3 regions of the Streptomyces sp. NPDC058257 genome follow, and region 2 is predicted to be linked to each of the others. Evidence: riboswitches for the same ligand, from Rfam matches in the RefSeq annotation. Region 2 holds a riboswitch; each other region holds the start of a gene.
What was found. A riboswitch is a leader RNA that binds a small molecule or an ion and turns the genes downstream of it on or off. The one in region 2 is predicted to bind cyclic di-AMP.
Positions count from the first base shown of each region.

Region 1 (7,436 bases), on a different contig from region 2:
TCCTTCACCTCGCCATTCTAGGAACAACACAAGTTGGAGATAGAAGGGGCGGCATACCGGCCACCGGTCGAGCCTTCGATCCTGACGCATGGTCCAGTGGCTAGGCGTGGATGATGACGCTCGTCTCCACGTCCCGCACGGTCGAGTGCGTCGTTGCCACGCCGACCACCAGCTCTTGGCGCCCTTCCCGCAGGGACTCGGCCAGATGGACACGGCAGCGGCTCCGGGCAGTGTCGCGTTTCGGGTCGGCGGCGCACCGCGTGAAGAGCGGACCGGCGCGGGAATTCCGCGGTCCGGGAGCCGCCCAGCGCCGTTCACGCGCCGGCGGCGTCCATGGAACGGTCCAGGTTGACCGCCGCGCTGATCAGCGCCAGATGGGTGAAGGCCTGCGGAAAGTTGCCCAGTTGCTCGCCGGTGGTGCCGATCTGCTCGGCGTACAAGCCGACGTGATTGGCGAAAGTGAACGTCTTCAACAAGGCCAGCCGCGCCTCCTCGATCCGGCCGCTGCGGGTCAGGGCCTCCGCCCACCAGAAGGAACAGATCGAGAACGTCCCCTCCGTGCCGTCCAAGCCGTCGGGAGCCTCGGCCGGGTCGTAGCGGAACACCAGTGAGTCCACGACCAGGGCCTCCTGGATGGCGTCCATGGTGGAGAGGAAGAGCGGATCACGCGGTGCGACAAACTTGACCATGGGCATGATCAACAGTGACGCGTCCAGCACGTCGCAGGACGGCCCGTCCTGGTCACTGAGACGCTGCACAAAGCTGCCGCGTTCCGCGTTCCATCCCTGCTCCATGATCTGGCGGTACATGGCGTCTCGGGCAGCGATCCACCGGGGGAGGTCGGCGGGAAGGCCACGCTGGCGTGCCATACGCACCATGCGCTCGACAGCCACCCATGACATGAGTCGCGAATAGGTATGACGCTGACGGCCGGCGCGGGTCTCCCAGATCGATTCGTCCTCGCTGTCCCAGTTCTCCAGGAGCCACTCGATGATCTGGGTCAGGTCCTGCCAAGCCGTGTAGGAGATGCCCGTCCCGTACTTGTTGAACAGGTAGATGGAGTCGACCAGTTCGCCGTAGACATCCAGCTGCAATTGGCGTGCGGCAGCATTGCCGACGCGCACCGGCGCCGAGCCGCAGTACCCCTCAAGGTGTGCGAGTTCGCGTTCCGGCAGCTCCGCGTCACCGTCGATGGTGTACATCGCGCGCAGCGGGCCCGCCGCCTCGTCGGCGCCGGTCCTGGCCAGACAGCGCGTCAGCCATGCGACAAACGCCTCGGCCTCGTCGGTGAAACCCAGGCGCTGCAGCGCGTAGAGCGAGAAGGCGGCGTCACGGATCCAGACGTAGCGGTAGTCCCAGTTGCGTTCACCGCCGATGCGCTCCGGCAGCCCCAGCGTGGGTGCCGCGATGATCGCGCCAGTGGGCTCGTGGGTCAGGAGCTTGAGGGTGAGGGCGGAGCGGTGCACCATCTCGCGCCATCGCCCTTGATACGTCGACCGCTTCAGCCAGCCGCGCCAGAAGGCGACCGTGCCGTCGAACAGTTCGTCGACCTCATCCCGATCCGGCGGGGCGGCGCACTTCCCCTGCGCCGCGTCGGCGTCGGCGTCGGCGTCGGCGTCGGGCCCGGCTCCGACGTCCAGGACGAACAGGGCCTGGCCGCCTTCGCCGAGCTCGAACTCACCGTGGGCCTCGCCGTCCTTGGCCGACAGGGGCACATCGCTGCGCAGCACCAGCGTCAGTGACCCGGAGATGAACTTGACCTCGCCCTCGCCGGTCAGCATCCGGTGGCGGGCCCGTCCGTAGTCCAGGCGCGGAGCGATCCGGGTGCGCATGCGCATGGCACCGCGCACGGCCACCACGCGCCGCACCAGCCGCTGGCGGTGCCGCTCGTCGTGGGGGCGCAGAACCGGCATGAAGTCCTGCACCTCCACCATGCCCTCCTCGGTGAGGAAACGCGTGACGAGGATCGCGCTGTCAGGAACGTAGAACTGCTGACGGGACGCGGTTGCACACAGCGGCGTCAGCTCCCAGACCCCGCCACTCTCCGCGTCCAGGATCGCCCCGAAGATGCTGGGGGAATCGAACCTCGGCGCGCAGAACCAGTCGATGCGCCCGTCGGTCCCCACCAGTGCCGCACCGCGCAGGTCCCCGATCAGGCCGTGCTCGGCGATGGGCAGATATGCGCGGCCTGCTGCGTCCTGGTCGTCCATGCCTGTGCCTTCCGCCCGCATCGAAACCGGCGACCACACTACAGCTCCGTACTCCCCGGACCCCGGACTCCGCCGGGCGCGTCACGATCTTCGGCCCGAGCCTCGAAGAATACTCAGAGAAGAGGTGCGGGCCGCTCCTGCCGGGTCGGATCCCGGGATTTCCCTCCCCCGGGCGGGAGTTGCGGAAATTGCCTCCAGGGCGCCCTCTCGGCTCGCCTGGCTGTCAGCCGAAAGGAATTCTCAGTTCCGGGGTGAATTCACGATGCACGGCACTCGAAAGAGAATTGATATGCCGTCACATCCAGAGGGGCGGACCGGACCGAACAGCCGGCCTCGCCCTGCGGGGAGGGGGAAGTGAAATGACGGAAAGCCACCGAGGGTTGATCCTACGGGCGTCGACAGCACCGGCTCCGCCGACACCGTACCTCCGCACGGATACAGGAACAGAGAAGCCCCTGTCCCCGAGAGATCGCAGCGGCCCGGGGACGGAGATGGAGTTAGCCGTTGGCGCGGAACATCGGCCGGTTCCACCCCTTCCGAAGCCTCTGACCCCTCCGAAGCCGCTGAGCCGACGGGTCAGGACCATTCGGCGCAGTGACCACTCTCTGCCGCGGCCCCGCCGACTCCGGGCCGGGTACACCTGCCGAGTGCGGGGCAAGGCAGCGGCGGATTCCGGCCGGAGCCCTATGGCGTCGCCGTCAGGGGGCACACACAGCAGGACCTGGCCCAAGAGCACCGTTTCCCGCCAGGTTCTGCTGGTTGTGGTTGCGGACCCGAGGGAGTGCCTGTTTCGCGAAAGCGAGGGCGGTGAACCGCCACCACAAGCCCCCTGTCGGCACCCGTGCCGCCGTGGCAGGTCTGCCGAGTACGGGCCGGGCATAGCCGTGTGAGCATCGATGCAATCACGCAACGATTTGACCGTTTTAATACGCAATACATCTTCCCTTATGTCCGGCTTTCTCAGTGAATCAGCCCTTCACGCCGCCAGAGTCACGCGGGGGCTATTGTCCGTTTTGCGCGCCATTGATGCCGAATGAAGCCGTCTGGTGCACCATGGGGCCGCATTCCCTTCAGTGAATTGGGTCACGCTTCCCGCCACGGCACCGCTGGGAACAACTGCGAACCGCTGGGCGCACTTCCGTTGCGCACTAAGAAATTTGGGGTTTTTGATCAATGAGTGCGAACTGTTCTGTTCGCCGGGAGACGGACCCTCGTGCATTGCCTATGCGAATTCGTGTCTTGTTCCTTCCGGCATTCCTCGCCTAACGTCACCGTCAATCCGGATGGAACGCCGAATCCTGCCGCTGTCCGGAAACCCATCCCACTCACTTACGCACGGCAGGAGCGGGGGACCCAGGTAAGCCGCCGATCCGGATTCCGGAACGGCTCCGGGGTGAAGTCGCATTCACAGTGCGGCCGGACATCTCCCGTCCGAACCCGACAGCTCACCTCGCAGGCGACGGAGAGGAAATCGTCATGCCTGCAAAGGGAAAGCACCGCCGCCCCAAGTCCAGCCCGCTCACCCGGAACATCGCCGTCGCAGGCACGGGCGGCGCCGTGCTCGTCCTCCCGGTGCTCGGCGCCACCACCGCAGCCGCGGCGCCGGCCGGCACCCCCGCCAAGCCCGCCGCGGCCTCCACGACGTACGTGGTCGCCGCCGGTGACTCCCTCGCCAAGATCGCCCGCGAGCACTCCCTGAGCGGCGGCTGGAAGAAGCTGTACGCGGACAACCGCAGCACTCTCGGCGACAGCCCCAAGATGATCCACCCCGGTCTCAAGCTCACCCTCGGCGAGAATGCCCCCGCTCAGCGGGCAGACCGCTCCGAGCGCCCGGACACCCTCACCGCCGAGCCCGCCGCGGCCCCGGCGAAGAAGACGTACACCGACGACCTCGACGGCTGGATCAGGGAGTCGCTCGACGTACTGGCCCAGCACGGCATCCCCGGCACCTACGAGGGCATCCACCGCAACATCATGCGCGAGTCCTCCGGCAACCCTCAGATCACCAACGACTGGGACTCCAACGCCGCCGCCGGAACACCTTCCAAGGGGCTCCTGCAGGTCATCGACCCCACATTCGCCGCGTACCACGTGCCCGGCACCTCCACGGACAGCTTCGACCCCGTCGCCAACATCACCGCCGCCTGCAACTACGCGGCCGACCGCTACGGCTCGATCGACAACGTGAACGGCCCCTACTAGACCGTCCCGGACGGCCCCTCCTAGACCGCCCCGGCGGCTGTCACAGCCCCGCCTCCAGAAGCCTCAGGTCCCGCAGGCACTTGGCCGAGTCGACGATCGTCGTCGCAGCGGGGTGGGGCGGGATGAGGCGGGGCGGGGCGCGGCTGCCAGCCGAATTCCTCGCGGGCCCGGTCGTTGTGGATGACCGGTCGCGGGAGAGCCTTGCCGGGAGCCTCCCGTTCGGGAGCCCGCGCGGCGAGCTAGCCGAGCCGGTCGCGCAGGACGTCGGCAAGCTCGACGAAGCTCAGCCTCGGACCGTCGGCGACGGCCAGGAACCGCCGCCCCGCCGCTCGCTCGCCGGCGCCGGTCAGGGCGGCTCCTCCTCATCAGCGAGGTCAGCCTGATCAACAGGTCAGCACGCGTCTCGCGTAGCGCTCCTCTCGCGTAGGGCACGGGGCGGAGTCGCGCGGGACGCGGTTACGGGACACTGCTGGCCCCGCTCCCCGATCACCGGGAGGGTCCGCGCTGCCGGAGCGGACGACGGAATGTGTCGTGGTCGGCCCCGCGGTCGGCGAGAAAACGGCCGGTATCCGCTGCGGCCCAGTGGTGCGGCCCGGTGGCACGATCGCGTCCCAGCACCGGCCTGCCCGGCCGGGCGCCGGCCCGATCCCTCAGCGGGCCACTGCGCAACTCCTGGACGTACTTCGCGGGTTGGAGCAGGCTGTCTCCGCCCTCTGCCACCGCGATCTGGCTTCCTTGTCCGCCGCCCGCCCGCACCGCGCCGCTTGTCGCCCCTATCTGAGGAGCTCTCGCATGGACCAGCCGCAGATCCTTGTCCTGGACGCCGCAGGCAGCGACCGACACGCCGAGGACGCCGAGCTGCGCTCACGCGGCCCGGCTGCCCGCGTCGACGTCCTGGGCGTCGAGGCATGGGCGGTGACCGACCCGGCCCTGCTCAAACAGCTCCTCACCGACCCGCGGGTCTCCAAAGACCCCCGGCGGCACTGGCCGATGTTCCCCGACCAGATCCTCGGCACCTGGCCGCTGGCACTGTGGGTGGCCGTCGACAACATGTTCACCGCCTTCGGCGGCGACCACCGGCGGCTGCGGCGCCTGGTCAGCCCGGCCTTCACCTCGCGCCGTATCGCCGCCCTGCAGCCGCGTATCGAGGAGATGACCGACACGCTGCTCGATGAACTCGCCGCCCTTCCCGCCGGACAACCCACCGACCTGCGCGAGCGGTTCGCCTATCCGCTCCCGATCCGGGTCATCAGCGAACTCATGGGGCTCCCCGACCACTCCCGGCCCGGCTTCCGCCGTACTGTCGACGGTGTCTTCGACACCACGCTCAGCCCCGATGAGGCCGCCGCGAACACCCAGGAGGCGTACGCGATCCTGGCCGATCTGGTCGCGGCCAAGCGCGCCGCGCCCGGCCAGGACATGACCTCCGTACTCATAGCCACCCGGGACGATGACGGCTCCGCGCTGAGTGAGCAAGAACTGCTCGACACGCTCCTTCTGGTGATCAGCGCGGGCTACGAGACCACCGTCAACCTGCTGGACCAGGCCGTCGTCGCGCTGCTCAGCCATCCTCAACAGCTCGCCCAGGTCCGCGAGGGCACAAGGGCCTGGGCAGACGTCGTCGAGGAGACGCTGCGCTACGAGGCACCCGTCGCGCACCTGCCGATGCGCTACGCCGTCCAGGACATCGCCCTGACACCAGAACTCGTGATCCGCCAGGGCGAGGCCATCCTCGCCTCCTACGCGGCAGCAGGCCGCCACCCCAACCTCCACGGCCCGAGCGCCGGCTCCTTCGACCTGGCCCGGGCCGACAAAACCCATCTCGCCTTCGGCCACGGCGTCCACGTCTGCCTAGGCGCGGCTCTGGCCCGGATGGAAGCCCAGATCGCGCTGCGGGCGCTGTTCACCCGCTTCCCCGACCTCACTCTCGCCGTTCCCGCATCCGCACTGCGCCCCGCGGAGTCGTTCATCTCCAACGGACACCGGGAACTGCCGGTCGTCCTTGGCCCAGAACACTGAGAACCGACTCGGCCCAGCACTACCGGCAGCGCCAGAGGCACCGCTCTCCCCCGACGAACTTGACGATCCATCACAGGGTGGAAAACAGCCGCCGGAACAGGTCCAGGGCCTCATCGGCCCAGCTCAAGATGCCCAGGGCCGAGCCCAGATTTCCCGGCGGACGGTTGACCAGTGTGTCGTGGCGGATGAGCCGGCCGAAGTCCACGAGCACCGGGTCCTGATGAGGGGTGCTCGCGTCGGGGCGGAAGAACCGGACGCCCGCCAGCCGCATCACGTTGATCACCTCCTGGGCGAGAATCCCGTATCCGACCGTCGTGGGGTGCACACCGTCGAGCGAGAACAGGCCGCCGTCCGCGCGCCGTCCGCCCTTGCTGGCGAGGAATTGCGAGTTCGGCGGCGGTGACAGTGCCTGCAGTTCCGGCGGCAGGGTATAGGGCCGCCACCAGTCCGGACGCGCCAGCGGGTCCTCGATGTAGCGGCGCGATGCCAGGCGGTCCATCAGGCCGCAGGTCTCAAGGAGGTACCAGTCCTTCCCCTCGGTCCGGGCAGCGCGGACGGTATCGGTGATCGCGTAGTTGTACGCGTCGATCGCATCGTCCACCTGCCGCGCCTGCTCCGCGGTGATGCTCGGGTCCCTGCCCACGTCGAAGTCCCGGTCGCTGATCCACGGACGGGTGTAGTAGGGGAAGTACCGCGAACCGGGCTGGACCTTGACCGCCACACCGCGTGCGATCGGCGCGATGGTCACGTGCGGAACCGTGCACCAGATGACGTGGCGTGCCTTGATGTCGGCGACTTCCGCGGCCACTTTGCGCAGTTCGGACGTGAAGTGCCTGGGCCGCCAGACCGTGAAGTGGCGCTTGGCGTCGAGGTCGTCGAAGCCGGCGTCCTCACTCCACACCACGCGCAGGTCGGTCACCGCCCGCAGGGCATTGTTCGCGCCCAGGAAGACGACCAGTGTCTCGATGCCGTCCTGCGCGTCGGTGCCCTCGATGTCCTTGCCCA
Region 1 is NZ_JBHVXJ010000009.1:118,588-126,023, reverse strand. It holds gene ACFVXC_RS22420 (helix-turn-helix transcriptional regulator) at 1-8, opposite strand, end outside; gene ACFVXC_RS22415 (glycoside hydrolase family 15 protein) at 315-2,210, opposite strand; cyclic di-AMP (ydaO/yuaA leader) riboswitch at 3,490-3,682, shown strand; gene ACFVXC_RS22410 (transglycosylase SLT domain-containing protein) at 3,687-4,412, shown strand; gene ACFVXC_RS22405 (cytochrome P450) at 5,205-6,431, shown strand; gene ACFVXC_RS22400 (hypothetical protein) at 6,502-7,436, opposite strand, start outside.
Region 1: it holds a riboswitch for cyclic di-AMP, as region 2 does, so the genes downstream of both, ACFVXC_RS22410 (transglycosylase SLT domain-containing protein) here and ACFVXC_RS18900 (C40 family peptidase) in region 2, are expected to answer to the same signal.

Region 2 (7,436 bases):
GGCCCTGCGACGACGGACAGCAGCAGGGCCGCGTCGGCGACCGAGCGCGCCATCGGCCCCTGCACGGCCATCGTCGACCACGGGGTGGTGTCCGGCCAGCTCGGCACCCGCCCCGGCGAGGGGCGCAGGCCGACCACGTTGCAGAACGACGCGGGGTTGCGCAGGGAGCCGCCCATGTCGCTGCCGTCGGCCAGCGGTTGCATGCCGCACGCGAGCGCAGCCGCCGCTCCCCCGCTGCTGCCGCCCGCCGACCGCCGAAGGTCGTACGGGTTGCGGGTGGCGCCGAAGAGCGGGTTGAAGGTGTGCGAACCGGCTGCGAACTCGGGCACGTTGGTCTTGCCGACGGTGATCGCCCCGGCGGCACGGATGCGCTCGACGATCAGTTCGTCGCGGTCCGGGACGTTGTCGGCCAGGAGCGGCGTCCCATAGGTGGTCCGTATGCCACGGGTGTCGTGGGTGTCCTTGTGCGCGATGGGCAATCCGTGCAGCGGGCCGAGCGGTTCGCCGCGCGCCGCCTGTTCGTCGGCGGCGTACGCCTCGTCGAGCGCGCGCTCCGCCGTAAGGGTCACCACGGCGTTCACGGCGCCGTTGACCTGCTCGATCCGGTCCAGATGCGCCTGGACGACCTCGCGGGCGGACAGTTCGCGGTCGCGGATCCGGGCGGCGAGTTCGCGGGCGGTCAGGTGGACGAGCTCCGCGGCATCGGGGACTCGGTGGGCTTCAGGGCTCATACGACGCTTTCGGCTCGGGGCGGTTTTCGGGGCGGTCGGCGGTCGGCGTTCGTGGCCGCGTTCTCGGCATGCGCTTTCAGCGAGCGGCTGAAACGCGGTCCGTCTGTTGACTCCGGCGGATCACTCGAACATGCCCCCCATCACGACGTTACGTACGTCCTGTACATTTTTTACAGACACCTTGGGGGCAGCCGCCCCGCCGGAGGAGAGACGTGCCATGAACCGACCGTTCGCCCGCCATGTCCTGCCCAAGTTCACCGAGCGCACCTCCACGGGGCAGCGGACCCTCGATCCCTACTCGAAGCTGCTCGATGAGCGCATCGTCTTCCTCGGGACGCCGATCGACGACACCTCCGCCAACGACGTGATGGCGCAGTTCATGCACCTCGAATACCTGGCGCCCGACCGCGACATCTCGCTCTACACCAACTCTCCCGGCGGCTCGTTCAGCGCGATGACGGCCATCTACGACACGATCCGGTTCGTCACCTGCGACGTGGAGACGACCTGCTTGGGCCAGGCCGCGTCGGCGGCGGCCGTCCTCCTTGCCGCGGGCACCCCCGGCAAGCGATGCGCGCTGCCGGGCGCCCGGATCCTCATCCATCAGCCCTCGCTCGCCGAGCCGGTCCACGGTCAGGCGACCGACTTGGCGATCCAGGCCGACGAACTCCTGCGCACCCGGGCGCAGCTGGAGAGGCTGCTCGTCCAACACACCGGCCGGAGCCCGGAGCTGGTCGCGGCCGACATCGAGCGCGACAAGATCCTCAGCGCCTCCGAAGCGGTCGAGTACGGCCTGGTGGACCGGCTCATCACGAACCGCACATCATCCCTGCGCACCCCGGACGCGAGGTGAGCCACCGGTGTTGCCTCCCGAGCTTCCTCCGCTGCCCGCACTCACCCGCGCCGAGGGCGAGTTGATCGACCGGTATCTCGAAGTGGTCGACCTGGTCGGCCGGATCAATCCCGCCCGCGCCTCGGACACCTACGGCGGGCTGCGCGCCGCTCAGGCCTTGGTGAGCAGCGCGACCGCCTTGCGGGACGCCCTGACACTCATGCACCAGCGGGGCGAGAGCGCCGTGCACGCGCCGACGCTGGCCCGAGCGCTCCGCGTGCTGGACGGGGAGCGGCGAGCCGGACGGGTCACCGTGCCGCCTTTGTCGGCGTCCTGAGCCTCCATCACCCCGGCTCCGGCGTCCGAACCGTCCGGGGCAGGACTCAAACGAACCAAACGGGCTACCTCGTTCGGCGTAGACATTGGTAGTCATTCGGGCCGTCCGCGGTTGCGTCAGATGTGTACGCGATGGCCGGAATTCCTCGTTCCGGTGCTGGTCGAACGATCGTCGGGTGCCTCGCTCCGCTCCCGAATCAGACCTTGTCCACCCGAACGGTTCAGCCGTGAGGAGCCTCACAAAACGCCGTTTCGGCTCGGAATTCGCACCCTTGACGGGTCAAGATCCCTTCCGACGACAAGCCCCCGCCACAGCGGCGGGGCGGTCCGGGCGGACGCCGAGTCCTGCCGCCACCCGGATGACCGGTCGACATCGGTGCATCGGCAGGAGTGGAGGACCCAGGCATGACGGGTCGGTCCGGAAGGTCCGGACGCCGACCCTTGGGGTGAAGCCGCACACCGCGGCCGGGCAACTTCGCCAGCCCGAATCCGACAGGTCATCCTTCACAGGCGGCTGACGAAGGGTTGCGCATGACCGCGCTGAATCATGTTCCGTCGCTGCTGACCAGGGCCGGCTCCGTATCGGCCCTCACACTCGCCGTCGTAGGCGGCACCCTCGTGGGCCCAGGGCTCACGACGGAAGCAGAGGCCGCCACTCACGGGACCAAAGCGCTCAAGATCGCCGCCTCGAAGAAAGGCTCGCCGTACCGCTACGGAGCGATGGGGCCGCACAGGTTCGACTGCTCGGGCCTGACCCTCTACTCCTTCAAGCGCGCGGGCAAGAAGCTGCCTCGCACCGCCGCACAGCAGTACAACAAGACCCGCCACGTCTCGGCGTCGAAACGCTCCCGCGGCGACCTCGTCTTCTTCCACTCCGGCCGGAACGTCTACCACGTCGGCATCTACGCCGGTAAGGGCCGGATCTGGCACGCCCCGAAGTCGAACACCGTGGTGCGCCTCGAGAAGATCTGGACGAAGAGCGTCTGGTACGGCAGGGTGCGCTGATCACGCGCCACCGAACGTCGACTGTCGGACGGCGGCGGGAGCCTCACGGCTGCCGCCGCCGCTCGGCCGCCCCCGGCCGGGTCTCCGCCCGCCCCCGCCCGGCCCTCTGATCGGCGCGTCCGCCGGGCGTGGAAGGCGTCCACGCGGATACTCGTGCGCCATGGCCGAAAACAACAGTGCTCCCACCCCGGGCAACCCCCCGCCGCGCGACGAAACGAGCTTCGAGCGCGCCGACCGCAACTTCTCCGAGATCCTCCAGGAGCTGCGCGTCACGCAGGCCGGGGTGCAGATCCTCTTCGCGTTCCTGTTGACGCTCGCCTTCACCGAGCGCTTCCCCTCGCTGGACACCGTGCAGCGCGCCACGTACGTCACCACACTGCTGCTCGCCGTCCTGTCCGCCGCGCTGTTCACCGCGCCGGCCGCCTTACACAGGTCGCTGTTCGGGCAGCACTCCAAGCCGCGGATCGTGCGGGTGTCGTCCCGCCTCGCCGGTATCGGCATGGTGGTCCTGGTGTTCGCGCTCGCCGGTTCCGTGCTCCTGGTCGTGGACGTGGCGGTGGGCCGCACCGGCGGGATCATCGCGAGCGCGGGCACGCTGGTGGTGTGCGCGGGCCTCTGGGGCCTGCTTCCCGTCCTGGTGCGCGGCGCGGGCAAGGACGACCAGGCCGCCGGCACCGGCACCGGCGGGCCGGGCGGCGTCACGCCATCAGCGCCTCGGTCAGGAGCGCCAGACCGAGGACGCTGAGCGCGACACCCGTACCGCCCTCGATCGCACGGGCCGTACGCGGCCTCCGCAGCCAGCGGCCGAGCCGGTCCACCAGGAGCGCGACGACCGGGAACCACACGAGGGCCAGGGCCACGATGATGGACGCGAGCAGCAGGGTCCTGGGCATCGCGGGGCTGCCCGCGGGGACGAACTGGGGCAGCACGCTGAGGAAGGTGATGGGCGCCTTGGGGTTGAGGGCGTTGGTGAGGAAGCCCTGTCGCAGACTGCCCCCGGCCGCCGCCTCCACCTCACCGTCCGGTGCGCCGAAGCTCTCCGGCGCACGCGCCGCCGAACGCAGCGCGCGGTAGCCGAGGTACAGCACATAGGCGCCTCCCATGATCTGCAGGGCCCTAAAGAGCGTGGGAACCGCCGCCAGGACGGCCGCGACCCCGGCCACCGCGAGCACCGTGTGCACCACGAGCCCGCCCGCGACACCGATCGCGCAGGCGACTCCGGCGCGGCGGGAGGTGAGGGCGTTGCGCACCACCACGGCGAAGTCGGCGCCCGGCATGGCGACCATGCCCGCGGCGACTCCGGTGAAGGTGACCAGTTGTGCGTCCATGGCCTCCAGGCTGCCGCCCTTCTGCCTTCAGCAGGTATGTGGAATATCCTGGGTCTGCCTTAAGCAGGCGTTTACCCCCACGCCGACGGACGGCACCACACGCCCTCACGGCGCCCGTCGGCTCCCGCACGCTCCTGAACCGGGAGACTTCCATGTACGACCCGACGCGGCTCGCCGCACTGGTGGCGGTCTCCGAGGCCGGGTCCATCACCCGCGCCGCCGAACGCCTTGGCTACACCGTGCCCGCTCTCTCCCAGCAGCTGGCCAAGCTCGAACGGGAGGCGGGCACCGCGCTCCTGGTCCGGCATCACCGCGGGGCACGCCTCACCGGCGCGGGCGAGCTCCTTCTCGCGCGGGCGCGCCGGGTCCTGGACGAGATGGAGCAGGCCCGCAACGAACTGGCCCGGCTCACGGGCCTGTCCGGCGGCAGACTGCGCGTGGGGACCTTCACCACCGCCGGGATCCATCTGATGCCGCCCGCGCTCACCGCGTTCCGCCGCGCCCATCCGGACATCGAACTGACGGTCCGGGGCTATGAACCGCCGCTCGGCGTCGCGGCCGTGGCCGCGGGCGAGGTCGACCTGGCCCTCACCCACACCTACGAGCCCGCGGACGCGCAGCCGCTGCCCGCCTCCGTGTCCGCGGAACCGGTCCTGGTCGAGGAGCTGGTCCTGGTGACCTCGCCCGGCCACGCGCTCGCGAGCGCCTCGTCACGGCTGCCGCTGAGCGAGCTGGCAGGTCAGCCGCTGATCAGCATGGCGCCGACGCATCCACCCCGGCAGGGCGTGGAGTCCGCACTCGTCCGGGCCGGGGCGACGCCCTCGGTCCTGGTCGAGACTCCGGGTTACGCGCTGGTGTGCGCCCTGGTCAGCGCCGGTCTCGGGGTCGCCGTCGTACCGGAGATGGTGGCGCGGACGGCGGTCACCCCGGTGGGAGTCAGGCCGCTTGAGCCGGGGAATCTGCGCCGTACGATCTCGGTCGTCCACCGCTCCGACGAGTCACATCCCGCGGCGGACACCTTCCGGGCGCTGCTCCGGGGGGCCTTCGGACGCTCGGCGGGGTGAGGGCGAAACGCTCAGCGGGGTGAGCGCGAGCGCGAAGCCGAGGGAGCCGCTGTCGTGTCACCGCGGATCGTCGCGGTCCACGGCAGCGCGATCCAGACCGTCTTGCCGCCCTCGGGGGTGGGCGTGACCGACAGCCTGCCGCCGCACTCCATGGCCAGCCAGCGGATGATCACCAAGCCGCGGCCGTTGTCCTGCTGGACCGCGGCGGGCAGCCGCTTGGGGTAGCGGGGGTGGCTGTCGGTGACGCCGATGCGCAGCTGCTCCTCCCGGTCGAGCTCCATCTCCACCGTGAAGGTGGGCGACTGGCCCCGGGTGTGCTGGACGGCGTTCGTGGCGAGTTCGGAGACGATGAGCCGGACTGTGTCGGCCACCTCCGTGTCGTCCGGGAGGCCCCACTCGGTGAGGACGGTCAAGACGTACTTCCGGGCCGCGGAGACCGAGGCAGGATCGCTCGGCAGGGTGACGGATGCTTCCTGAAGGTCTGCCATGGCGACGCTGTCCCTTTCCCACCGGGGCTCGGCTCCGACTCGTAACGGAAGGCACGAGGACAGTCCCGGAATGGTGCTTTGCGCCAGCCTGCCACTCTCGGGGCGCTCACAGGTGGCCATCCAGCAAGATGTGCATATATCTGTCGCTCGAAGCGGTGAACTCTGCTACGGAAGACCGTATTTGGGCGCGAGGACGACGCTTCCTCTACTGTCGCCGGTGAAAGGCCTGAGGAGTCCGGGAAAGAGGCTCCGTCGGGAAGGAGACGGACATGCGGTACGGCCCCGCGGTGCGCCGCCGGAAACTCGGTGCCGAGCTCCGTGCGCTGCGCACGCACGCCGGACTCACCAGCGGCCAGGCGGCGGACCGGGTCGGCTGGCATCAGTCGAAGGTCAGCCGGATCGAGACGGGGCGTAGCGGTGCCAAGGCGACCGACGTACGCCTGCTGCTCGAGGCGTACGAGGTGAAGGACCCGCACCTGCGCCAGTTGCTGGTCGCGCTCGCGGGCCCGGAGGACGAGGGCGGGCGCCGCCACTGGTGGCATGCCTACCGCGAGCTGCTGCCGCCCGCCTACCGCGACTTCATCAGCCTGGAGTCACAGGCCTGCCGGGTCCGCACTCTGGAGACCACCGTCGTGCCGGGCCTGCTGCAGACCCCGGACTACGCGCGTGCGGTGACGCGGGCAGCGCTCGGCGGAAGGCCGGACGAGCTGGTGGACGCGCTGGTCGAGGTGCGTCTGGCCCGTCAGGACGTGCTGCGCGCGGCTCCTCCGCTGCACCTGAGCGTGGTCCTGGACGAGGCGGTGCTCCACAGGCCGGTGGGCGGCAGTCAGGTCCTCGCGGGTCAGTTGAAACGGTTACTGGAGGCCTCACAACTGCCCCACGTGCGGATTCAGGTGCTGCCGTTCGCCGCCGGGGAGCACATCGGCCTTATCGGCTCTTTCGTTATCTTCTCCTTTCCGAACATTGCTGATCTGGATGTGGTTGTTCTCGACCACTTGACGAGTAGCCTCTACCTCGAACGGAGAGAGGACCTCCAGGCGTACACGGATGCCTTCAACTCCCTTCGAAGACAGGCACTTTCACCCGAGGAATCAACGGATCACATCGCCGGGATACGTGACGGCGCGTAAGGGGGCACCATGACTGCACTGCCTCGGCACGTACCTTCAAGCACGTCTCTGCACGACGCACGGTGGTATCGCAGCAGCCGCAGCAACGGCATGAACAACTGCGTGGAAACAGCTCCGCTCGCTTCGGGGCCGAAGCGGGGGCTGCTCGCCGTGCGCGATTCGAAGAACACGGCAGGGCCCGCCCTGCTTTTCTCGCCCGCCACCTGGGAGGCCTTCGTCCACGGCCTCCGGTGACTATCGCGGTGCGGTGCGGCTGATCACTCGGACGGCATCGGCGATCTGCGCGCCGGTGAGATCCGCCCGTGCGGTCAGCCGCAGCCGCGAGATGCCGTCGGGCACCGACGGCGGACGGAAGCAGCCCACGGCGAGGCCCGCGCCCCGGCAGTCGGCGGCCCACCGCACGGCCGTTTCTGGCGACGGCGCGCGCACGGAGACGACGGCGGCGTCGGGCCGGACCGCCAAGAGGCCTTCCGCCGTGAGGCGTTCATACAGTTCGGCCGCGACCTCGCGAGCACGTGCGGC
Region 2 is NZ_JBHVXJ010000007.1:73,897-81,332, reverse strand. It holds gene ACFVXC_RS18915 (amidase) at 1-731, opposite strand, end outside; gene ACFVXC_RS18910 (ATP-dependent Clp protease proteolytic subunit) at 949-1,584, shown strand; gene ACFVXC_RS18905 (hypothetical protein) at 1,592-1,900, shown strand; cyclic di-AMP (ydaO/yuaA leader) riboswitch at 2,255-2,427, shown strand; gene ACFVXC_RS18900 (C40 family peptidase) at 2,431-2,904, shown strand; gene ACFVXC_RS18895 (DUF6328 family protein) at 3,065-3,649, shown strand; gene ACFVXC_RS18890 (LysE family translocator) at 3,603-4,232, opposite strand; gene ACFVXC_RS18885 (LysR family transcriptional regulator) at 4,385-5,296, shown strand; gene ACFVXC_RS18880 (ATP-binding protein) at 5,308-5,784, opposite strand; gene ACFVXC_RS18875 (helix-turn-helix domain-containing protein) at 6,054-6,914, shown strand; gene ACFVXC_RS18870 (DUF397 domain-containing protein) at 6,924-7,148, shown strand; gene ACFVXC_RS18865 (8-amino-7-oxononanoate synthase) at 7,149-7,436, opposite strand, start outside.

Region 3 (7,436 bases), on a different contig from region 2:
TCTCGGGGCCTACGGAGAAGGGCAGTTCCGTCACGACCAGGCCCTTGCGGCGGGCCGTCACGTTCTCGACGGCGACCGTCGCGCGGATCTTGAAGGTGCCGCGCCCTGATTCGTACGCGTCCCTGACCCCGGACAGGCCGACGATGCGGCCACCCGTGGGCAGGTCGGGACCCGGCACGAAACGCATCAGCGTCTCCAGGTCGGCCCCGGGGTGCTTGATCAGGTGGCGGGCGGCGGCGATGACCTCGCCGAGGTTGTGCGGCGGCATGTTCGTCGCCATGCCGACGGCGATGCCCGACGCGCCGTTGACCAGAAGGTTCGGATAGGCCGCCGGAAGGGTGACCGGCTCCTGCTCCTGGCCGTCGTAGTTCGACTCGAAATCGACTGTGTTCTCTTCGATCGACTCCGTCATCAAGGACGTCGCGTCGGCCATCTTGCACTCGGTGTACCGCATGGCGGCCGGCGGGTCGTCGTTGCCGAGCGAGCCGAAGTTGCCGTGTCCGTCCACCAGGGGCAGACGCATGGAGAAGGGCTGGGCCATGCGCACCAGGGCGTCGTAGATCGACGCGTCGCCGTGCGGGTGCAACTTACCCATGACCTCGCCGACGACGCGGGCGCACTTCACATAGCCGCGGTCGGGGCGCAGGCCCATCTCGTTCATTTGATACACGATCCTGCGGTGCACCGGCTTCATGCCGTCGCGGGCGTCCGGCAGGGCGCGCGAGTAGATGACCGAATACGCGTACTCGAGGAAGGATCCCTGCATCTCGTCGACGACGTCGATGTCGAGGATCTTCTCCTCGAACGACTCGTCGGGCTGCGGGGTCTTCGTGCTGCGGCGGGCCATCGCTGCTGCGGCTCCTTCACGGTGTCTGCCAGGGCATCAACGGGATCTGACGCCGACCATTGTGCTCTGTCCCACTGACAACGCCGACCACGACCCGGACTTCGGCCGTGACTACGCCGAGCGCGGAGCGGGAACTTCACCGGTTGTCAGCACGCTTGCATACAGTGGCACGACTGGCAGAATTTCCAGCTTTTCGCGATCGAAGGGACGTACATGCCCATGGGTCACACGGCCACAGCCGAGGCCGGCTCCGGCGGCCTGACAGCGACCGAGCACCGGCTGGCCAACGGCCTGCGCGTGGTGCTCTCCGAGGACCACCTGACCCCGGCCGCCGCGGTCTGCCTCTGGTACGACGTCGGCTCGCGCCACGAGGTCAAGGGGCGTACGGGCCTCGCCCACCTCTTCGAGCACCTGATGTTCCAGGGCTCGAAGCAGGTGCACGGCAACGGCCACTTCGAGCTGGTGCAGGGTGCGGGCGGGTCGCTCAACGGCACCACGAGCTTCGAGCGCACCAACTATTTCGAGACCATGCCCACACACCAGCTCGAGCTGGCCCTGTGGCTGGAAGCCGACCGGATGGGCTCACTGCTCTCCGCGCTCGACGAAGAATCCATGGAGAACCAGCGGGACGTCGTCAAGAACGAGCGCCGCCAGCGCTACGACAACGTTCCCTACGGCACGGCGTTCGAGAAGCTGACCGCCCTCTCGTACCCCGAGGGCCACCCCTACCACCACACCCCGATCGGCTCCATGGCCGACCTGGACGCGGCGACGCTCGAAGACGCGCGGAACTTCTTCCGTACGTACTACGCGCCCAACAACGCAGTCCTGTCGGTCGTCGGCGACATCGACCCGCAGGAGACCCTCGCCTGGGTCGAGCGGTACTTCGGGTCCATCCCCTCGCACGACGGCAAGCAGCCGCCGCGCGACGGCTCGCTGCCCGACACGATCGGCAAGGAGCTGCGCGAGGTCGTCGAGGAAGAGGTACCGGCCCGCGCCCTGATGGCCGCCTACCGCCTCCCGGAGGACGGCACGCGCGCGTGCGACGCGGCCGACCTGGCGCTCACGGTCCTGGGCAGCGGCGAGTCGTCGCGGCTCTACAACCGCCTCGTGCGCCGCGACCGCACCGCCGTGGCGGCAGGTTTCGGCCTGCTGCGCCTCGCCGGAGCCCCCTCGCTCGGCTGGCTCGACGTGAAGACGTCCGGCGACGTCGAGGTCCCCGTCATCGAGGCGGCCGTCGACGAGGAGCTCGCCCGCTTCGCGGAAGAGGGCCCCACCGACGAGGAGATGGAGCGCGCCCAGGCACAACTGGAGCGCGAGTGGCTGGACAGGCTCTCCACGGTGGCGGGACGCGCGGACGAACTGTGCCGGTACGCGGTCCTGTTCGGCGACCCGCAGCTCGCCCTGACAGCCGTCAAGCGCGTCCTCGACGTCACGGCGGAAGAGGTCAAGGCGGCCGCGGCGGCCCGCCTGCGCCCCGACAACCGCGCGGTGCTCGTGTACGAGCCCACCGAGGGCTCAGCGGCCCCCGAAGGCGCCGAAGCCACTGACGAGGACGAAGAGGAGGCGGCGAAGTGACCGAGGCCGCGACGATGCAGTTCCACCCCCAGCCCCAGGCGGGCACCGCACGGCCGTGGGCCTTCCCCGCGCCCGAGCGCGCCACCCTGGACAACGGCCTCACCGTGCTGCGCTGCCACCGCCCCGGCCAGCAGGTCGTCGCCGTGGAGATCCACCTCGAGGCGCCGCTCGACGCCGAGCCCGCGGGCCTGGACGGCGTCGCCACGATCATGGCGAGGGCCTTCAACGAAGGCACCGACAAGCACTCCGCCGAGGACTTCGCCGCGGAACTCGACCGCTGCGGCGCCTCCATGGACGCGCACGCCGACCACCCCGGCGTGCGTGTCTCCCTCGAAGTCCCGGTCTCGCGCCTCCCGAAGGCGCTCGGCCTGCTCGCCGACGCCCTGCGCGCCCCCGCCTTCGCGGACAGCGAGATCGAACGCCTCGTGCGCAACCGCCTGGACGAGATTCCGCACGAGGCCGCCAACCCGGGGCGCCGCGCCGCCAAGGAGCTCTCCCGGCAGCTGTTCCCGGCGACGTCGCGCATGTCGCGCCCCCGCCAGGGCACCGAGGAGACGGTCACCGCCATCGACTCGGCGGCGGTGCGTGCCTTCTACGAGAAGCATGTGCGTCCCGCCACTGCCACCGCGGTCGTCGTGGGCGACCTGACCGGCGTCGACCTGGACGCCGTCCTCGCCGACACCATCGGCGCCTGGACGGGCGGCACGGCCCAGCCGCGCCCGGTGCCCCCGGTGACCGCCGACGACACCGGGCGTGTCGTCATCGTGGACCGCCCCGGCGCCGTCCAGACGCAGCTGCTCATCGGCCGCGTGGGACCGGACCGGCACGACCGCGTCTGGCCCGCGCAGGTGCTCGGCACGTACTGCCTCGGCGGCACCCTCACCTCGCGCCTCGACCGCGTCCTGCGCGAGGAGAAGGGATACACCTACGGCGTACGGTCCTTCGCCCAGGTCCTGCGTTCCGCCCCGGACGGCACAGGTGCCGCGATGCTGGCCATCAGCGGCTCGGTGGACACCGAGTCCACGGGACCGGCCCTCGAAGACCTGTGGAAGGTGCTTCGCACCCTCGCCGCCGACGGTCTGACGGACGCCGAGCGCGATGTCGCCGTGCAGAACCTGGTGGGCGTCGCCCCGCTCAAGTACGAGATGGCGGCGTCCGTCGCCGCCACTCTCGCCGATCAGGTCGAGCAGCACCTTCCGGACGACTTCCAGGCGCAGTTGTACCGCCGGCTGGCCGCGACCGGCACCGTGGAGGCCACCGCCGCCGTGGTGAGCGCCTTCCCCGAGGACCGCCTGGTGACGGTGCTCGTCGGTGACGCCGCGCAGATCGAGGAGCCCGTCAGGGCGCTCGGCATCGGTGAAGTGAGTGTGGTCACGGGCTGAGTGACAGTCAGGACATATCGGGACCCCAGTGGCTGGAATTTGCTACTGGGGTCCTCATATGTCCGAATTAGTATGGAGGTTACGTGTCTGCCCTGTGGCGTGCGCTACAAAAACTCTGATCCGTTTGTCGTTTGAAAGACGCCCCGCTTAGCGTCGGTCCGGCTGTTCGTCATGCAGTACGCCGCACCCGCGGCACCGGACAGTCATCGCCGAGTCCCCGTACGGCGCGAGCCAGGGGAGCCGGGGACCCACATGTCCCCTTGGGGTGAATCGGGAACCTTGCCGTGAGGCGAGGGACTCGTAGGAGACCTTCCTGCTCCGAACCCGTCAGCTAACCCGGTAGGCGAGAAGGAAGGAAAGGATCAGCCGCTTCATGGCGTTCACCCGTGCCACCGGGAAGCACCGTCGCCCCAGCCGCCTCACGCGCACGACCGCGAACGTGGCGGGCGTCGCCGCCCTCACCACCACCGGTGTCATAGGAGGCCTGGCCGCTCCGGCCCTCGCCGCCGACGACGCCGCGGCTCTTGAGCACACCGGCCTCACCCAGGCGGTCTCCGTCGGCGACTCGCTCGCCGCCAGCGTCGACGCGCAGGCCGCCGCCCAGCAGCAGGCCGCCGACGACGCGGCAGCGGCCAAGAAGGCCGAAGAAGCCGCCAAGAAGAAGGCCGAGGAGGCCAAGCGCAAGGCCGAGGCCGAGGCGAAGGCCAAGGCCAAGAAGGAGCGCGAGGCCAAGGAGCGCGCCGCTCGCGAGGCCGAGCGCAAGCGCCTCAACAGCTACGTCTCCCCGATCACCGGCTCGTACGTCTCCACGGGCTACCAGACCGGCGGCGGCATGTGGTCCTCCGGCAGCCACACCGGCATCGACTTCCACGCCGCGTCCGGCACCTCGGTCCACGCGGTCGGTTCCGGCACCGTCGTCGAGGCCGGCTGGGGCGGTGCCTACGGCAACAACGTGGTCATCAAGATGAACGACGGCACGTACACCCAGTACGGCCACATGTCGTCCCTCGGTGTCACCGTCGGCCAGGCCGTCACCCCGGGCCAGCAGATCGGCCTCTCGGGCTCCACCGGCAACTCCAGCGGCCCGCACCTCCACTTCGAGGCCCGGACCGGCGCGGACTACGGCACGGACATCGACCCGATCGCGTACCTCCGCTCGCACGACGTCGGCGTCTGATCCACCGAACGCCGATCCACCGAACGCCGATCCAGCGAACGCTGATCCAGCGAACGCTGATCCACTGAAAGCCCCGGCTCGTCGAGAGCCGGGGCTTTCGCCGTACCGCCGTAGCCGTAGCCGTAGCCGTAGCCGTACTTGTACCCGTACCCGCGCCGATCGCCTTTGGCCAAAATATATCCATGAATTTCGGCCTGCCATCGGAAATTCGGCCGCTCTGCAATAGGGTCACTGAAAAGGCGTCGATCGACCGCGTTTCGCGGGGATTAAGGCGGAGGTCAGGTCATGCGCATTCCCGCGCACTCGGTATGCACGGCCATCCGGGACGACATCGTCTCCGGTGTCTACGAACGGGGTGGCCGACTCACCGAGGAACTGCTCGCACGCCGCTATGGAGTCTCCCGCGTCCCCGTGCGCGAGGCCCTGCGCACCCTGGAGGCCGAGGGGTTCGTCGTCACGCGCAGGCACGCGGGCGCGTGCGTCGCGGAGCCCACCGAGCAGGAGGCGGCCGACCTCCTGGAGATACGCATGCTCCTGGAGCCGCTGGGGGCGGCCCGCGCCGCTCAGCGCCGCACGGAGGCGCATCTGAAGGTCCTGCGCGGACTCGTCAGGCTCGGCCAGGAGCGTTCGAGGGGCGGTCGGAGCGACGACCTGCGCTCCCTGGGCGGCTGGTTCCACGAGACGCTCGCCCAGTCGTCCGGCAGCCCGGGTCTCACAGCGCTGCTCACCCAGCTCCGGCACAAGATCGCCTGGATGTACGTCGTCGAGACACCGGCCGCTCCCGCGGAGTCCTGGGCGGAGCACGCCGCGATCGTCGACGCGGTCGCCCGCGGGGACGCGGAACGGGCCAGGTCGCTCGCGGCGGCCCACGCGGAACGGGCGGCGGCCGCGCACCGGCCGCGCTTTCGCCCGCAAGGTCACCGGGCCGCGGGACGAGATCGTGTGAGGGATTCGCAACATGCCGTAAACACGGTGGGCCTCCGGCATTAACAGAGGCGCCGTATACAAAGAAGTGCTATTCGGCGGGGGACTATTTCGGCTGCCCGAATGTGGCACGTTCAGGGAATGCGGCTCTGATATTCGGCAGCTGGAAACAGAAGCACCGAAGGGCCCGCCCCTATTCAGCGCGGGCCCTTCGGCGTATGAGTACCAGTCTTTACTAGACGGTCTCGGGGAGCTCTTCGAGGCCGTCCGCGACCAGCTTCGCCAGACGGTCGAGAGCGGCGTCCGCGCCCTCGGCGTCGGAGGCGAGCACGATCTCCTCGCCGCCCTGCGCGCCCAGACCGAGCACCGCGAGCATGGAGGCGGCGTTCACGGGGTTGCCGTCAGCCTTGGCGATCGTCACGGGGACGCCGGCGGCGGTGGCCGCGCGGACGAAGATGGAGGCGGGTCGGGCGTGAAGGCCCTCGGCCCAGCCGACGTTGACGCGGCGCTCAGCCATGTGTTGCTGCCCTTCCAGATGTCTCACACTTGTCTAGACCAGTGTCTCATGCGATCACATGTGCTCCGCCGGCCGTCGGCCCGTACGGTGCCGACCGACGGGCCCTGCTCCGCCGACCGTACGTCCTCGTGCCGCGGGCCCACGTCCCGCCCTTCGACGACTCCTAGCCTGCCCCGGCCGAGGCGCCCCCGCGACCCGTACCCTGGGCCTCATGCAGACCCCGTCGGAACGGCAGGCATATCCCTCCCACTGGGAAGCCGACGTCGTCCTGCGTGACGGAGGCACCGCCCGGATCAGGCCCATCACGGCCGAGGACGCGGATCGCCTGGTCAGTTTCTACGAGCAGGTCTCGGACGAGTCGAAGTACTACCGCTTCTTCGCCCCCTACCCGCGCCTGTCCGCCAAGGACGTCCACCGCTTCACCCATCACGACCAGGTGGACCGGGTGGGTCTGGCGGCCACGGTGGGCGGCGAGTTCATCGCCACCGTGCGCTTCGACCGGATCGACTCCCGCGGCATGTCCGCGAGCGCGCCCGCCGACGAGGCCGAGGTCGCCTTCCTGGTGCAGGACGCCCACCAGGGCAGGGGCGTCGCCTCCACCCTCCTGGAACACATCGCGGCCGTCGCCAGGGAGCGCGGCATCCGCCGCTTCGCCGCCGAGGTGCTGCCCGCCAACACCAAGATGATCAAGGTGTTCACGGACGCGGGCTACCAGCAGAAACGCAGCTTCGAGGACGGCGTCGTACGACTCGAATTCGATCTGGAGCCGACCGACCGCTCGCTCGCCGTGCAGCGCGCCCGTGAGCAGCGGGCCGAGGCGCGGTCGGTGCAGCGGCTGCTCACGCCGGGTTCGGTCGCCGTGATCGGCGTCGGGCGCACGCCGGGCGGCGTGGGGCGCAGCGTCCTTCGCAATCTGCGCGAGGCGGGCTTCACGGGGCGCCTGTACGCGGTGAACAGCGCGTTCGGGGAGGGCGAGGAGGGGGGCGAGGTCGACGGGGTGCCTGCCTACCG
Region 3 is NZ_JBHVXJ010000019.1:45,535-52,970, reverse strand. It holds gene ACFVXC_RS33115 (DNA topoisomerase (ATP-hydrolyzing) subunit A) at 1-847, opposite strand, end outside; gene ACFVXC_RS33110 (M16 family metallopeptidase) at 1,061-2,425, shown strand; gene ACFVXC_RS33105 (M16 family metallopeptidase) at 2,422-3,807, shown strand; cyclic di-AMP (ydaO/yuaA leader) riboswitch at 4,005-4,168, shown strand; gene ACFVXC_RS33100 (M23 family metallopeptidase) at 4,181-4,984, shown strand; gene ACFVXC_RS33095 (GntR family transcriptional regulator) at 5,270-5,974, shown strand; gene ACFVXC_RS33090 (HPr family phosphocarrier protein) at 6,144-6,425, opposite strand; gene ACFVXC_RS33085 (GNAT family N-acetyltransferase) at 6,637-7,436, shown strand, end outside.
Region 3: it holds a riboswitch for cyclic di-AMP, as region 2 does, so the genes downstream of both, ACFVXC_RS33100 (M23 family metallopeptidase) here and ACFVXC_RS18900 (C40 family peptidase) in region 2, are expected to answer to the same signal.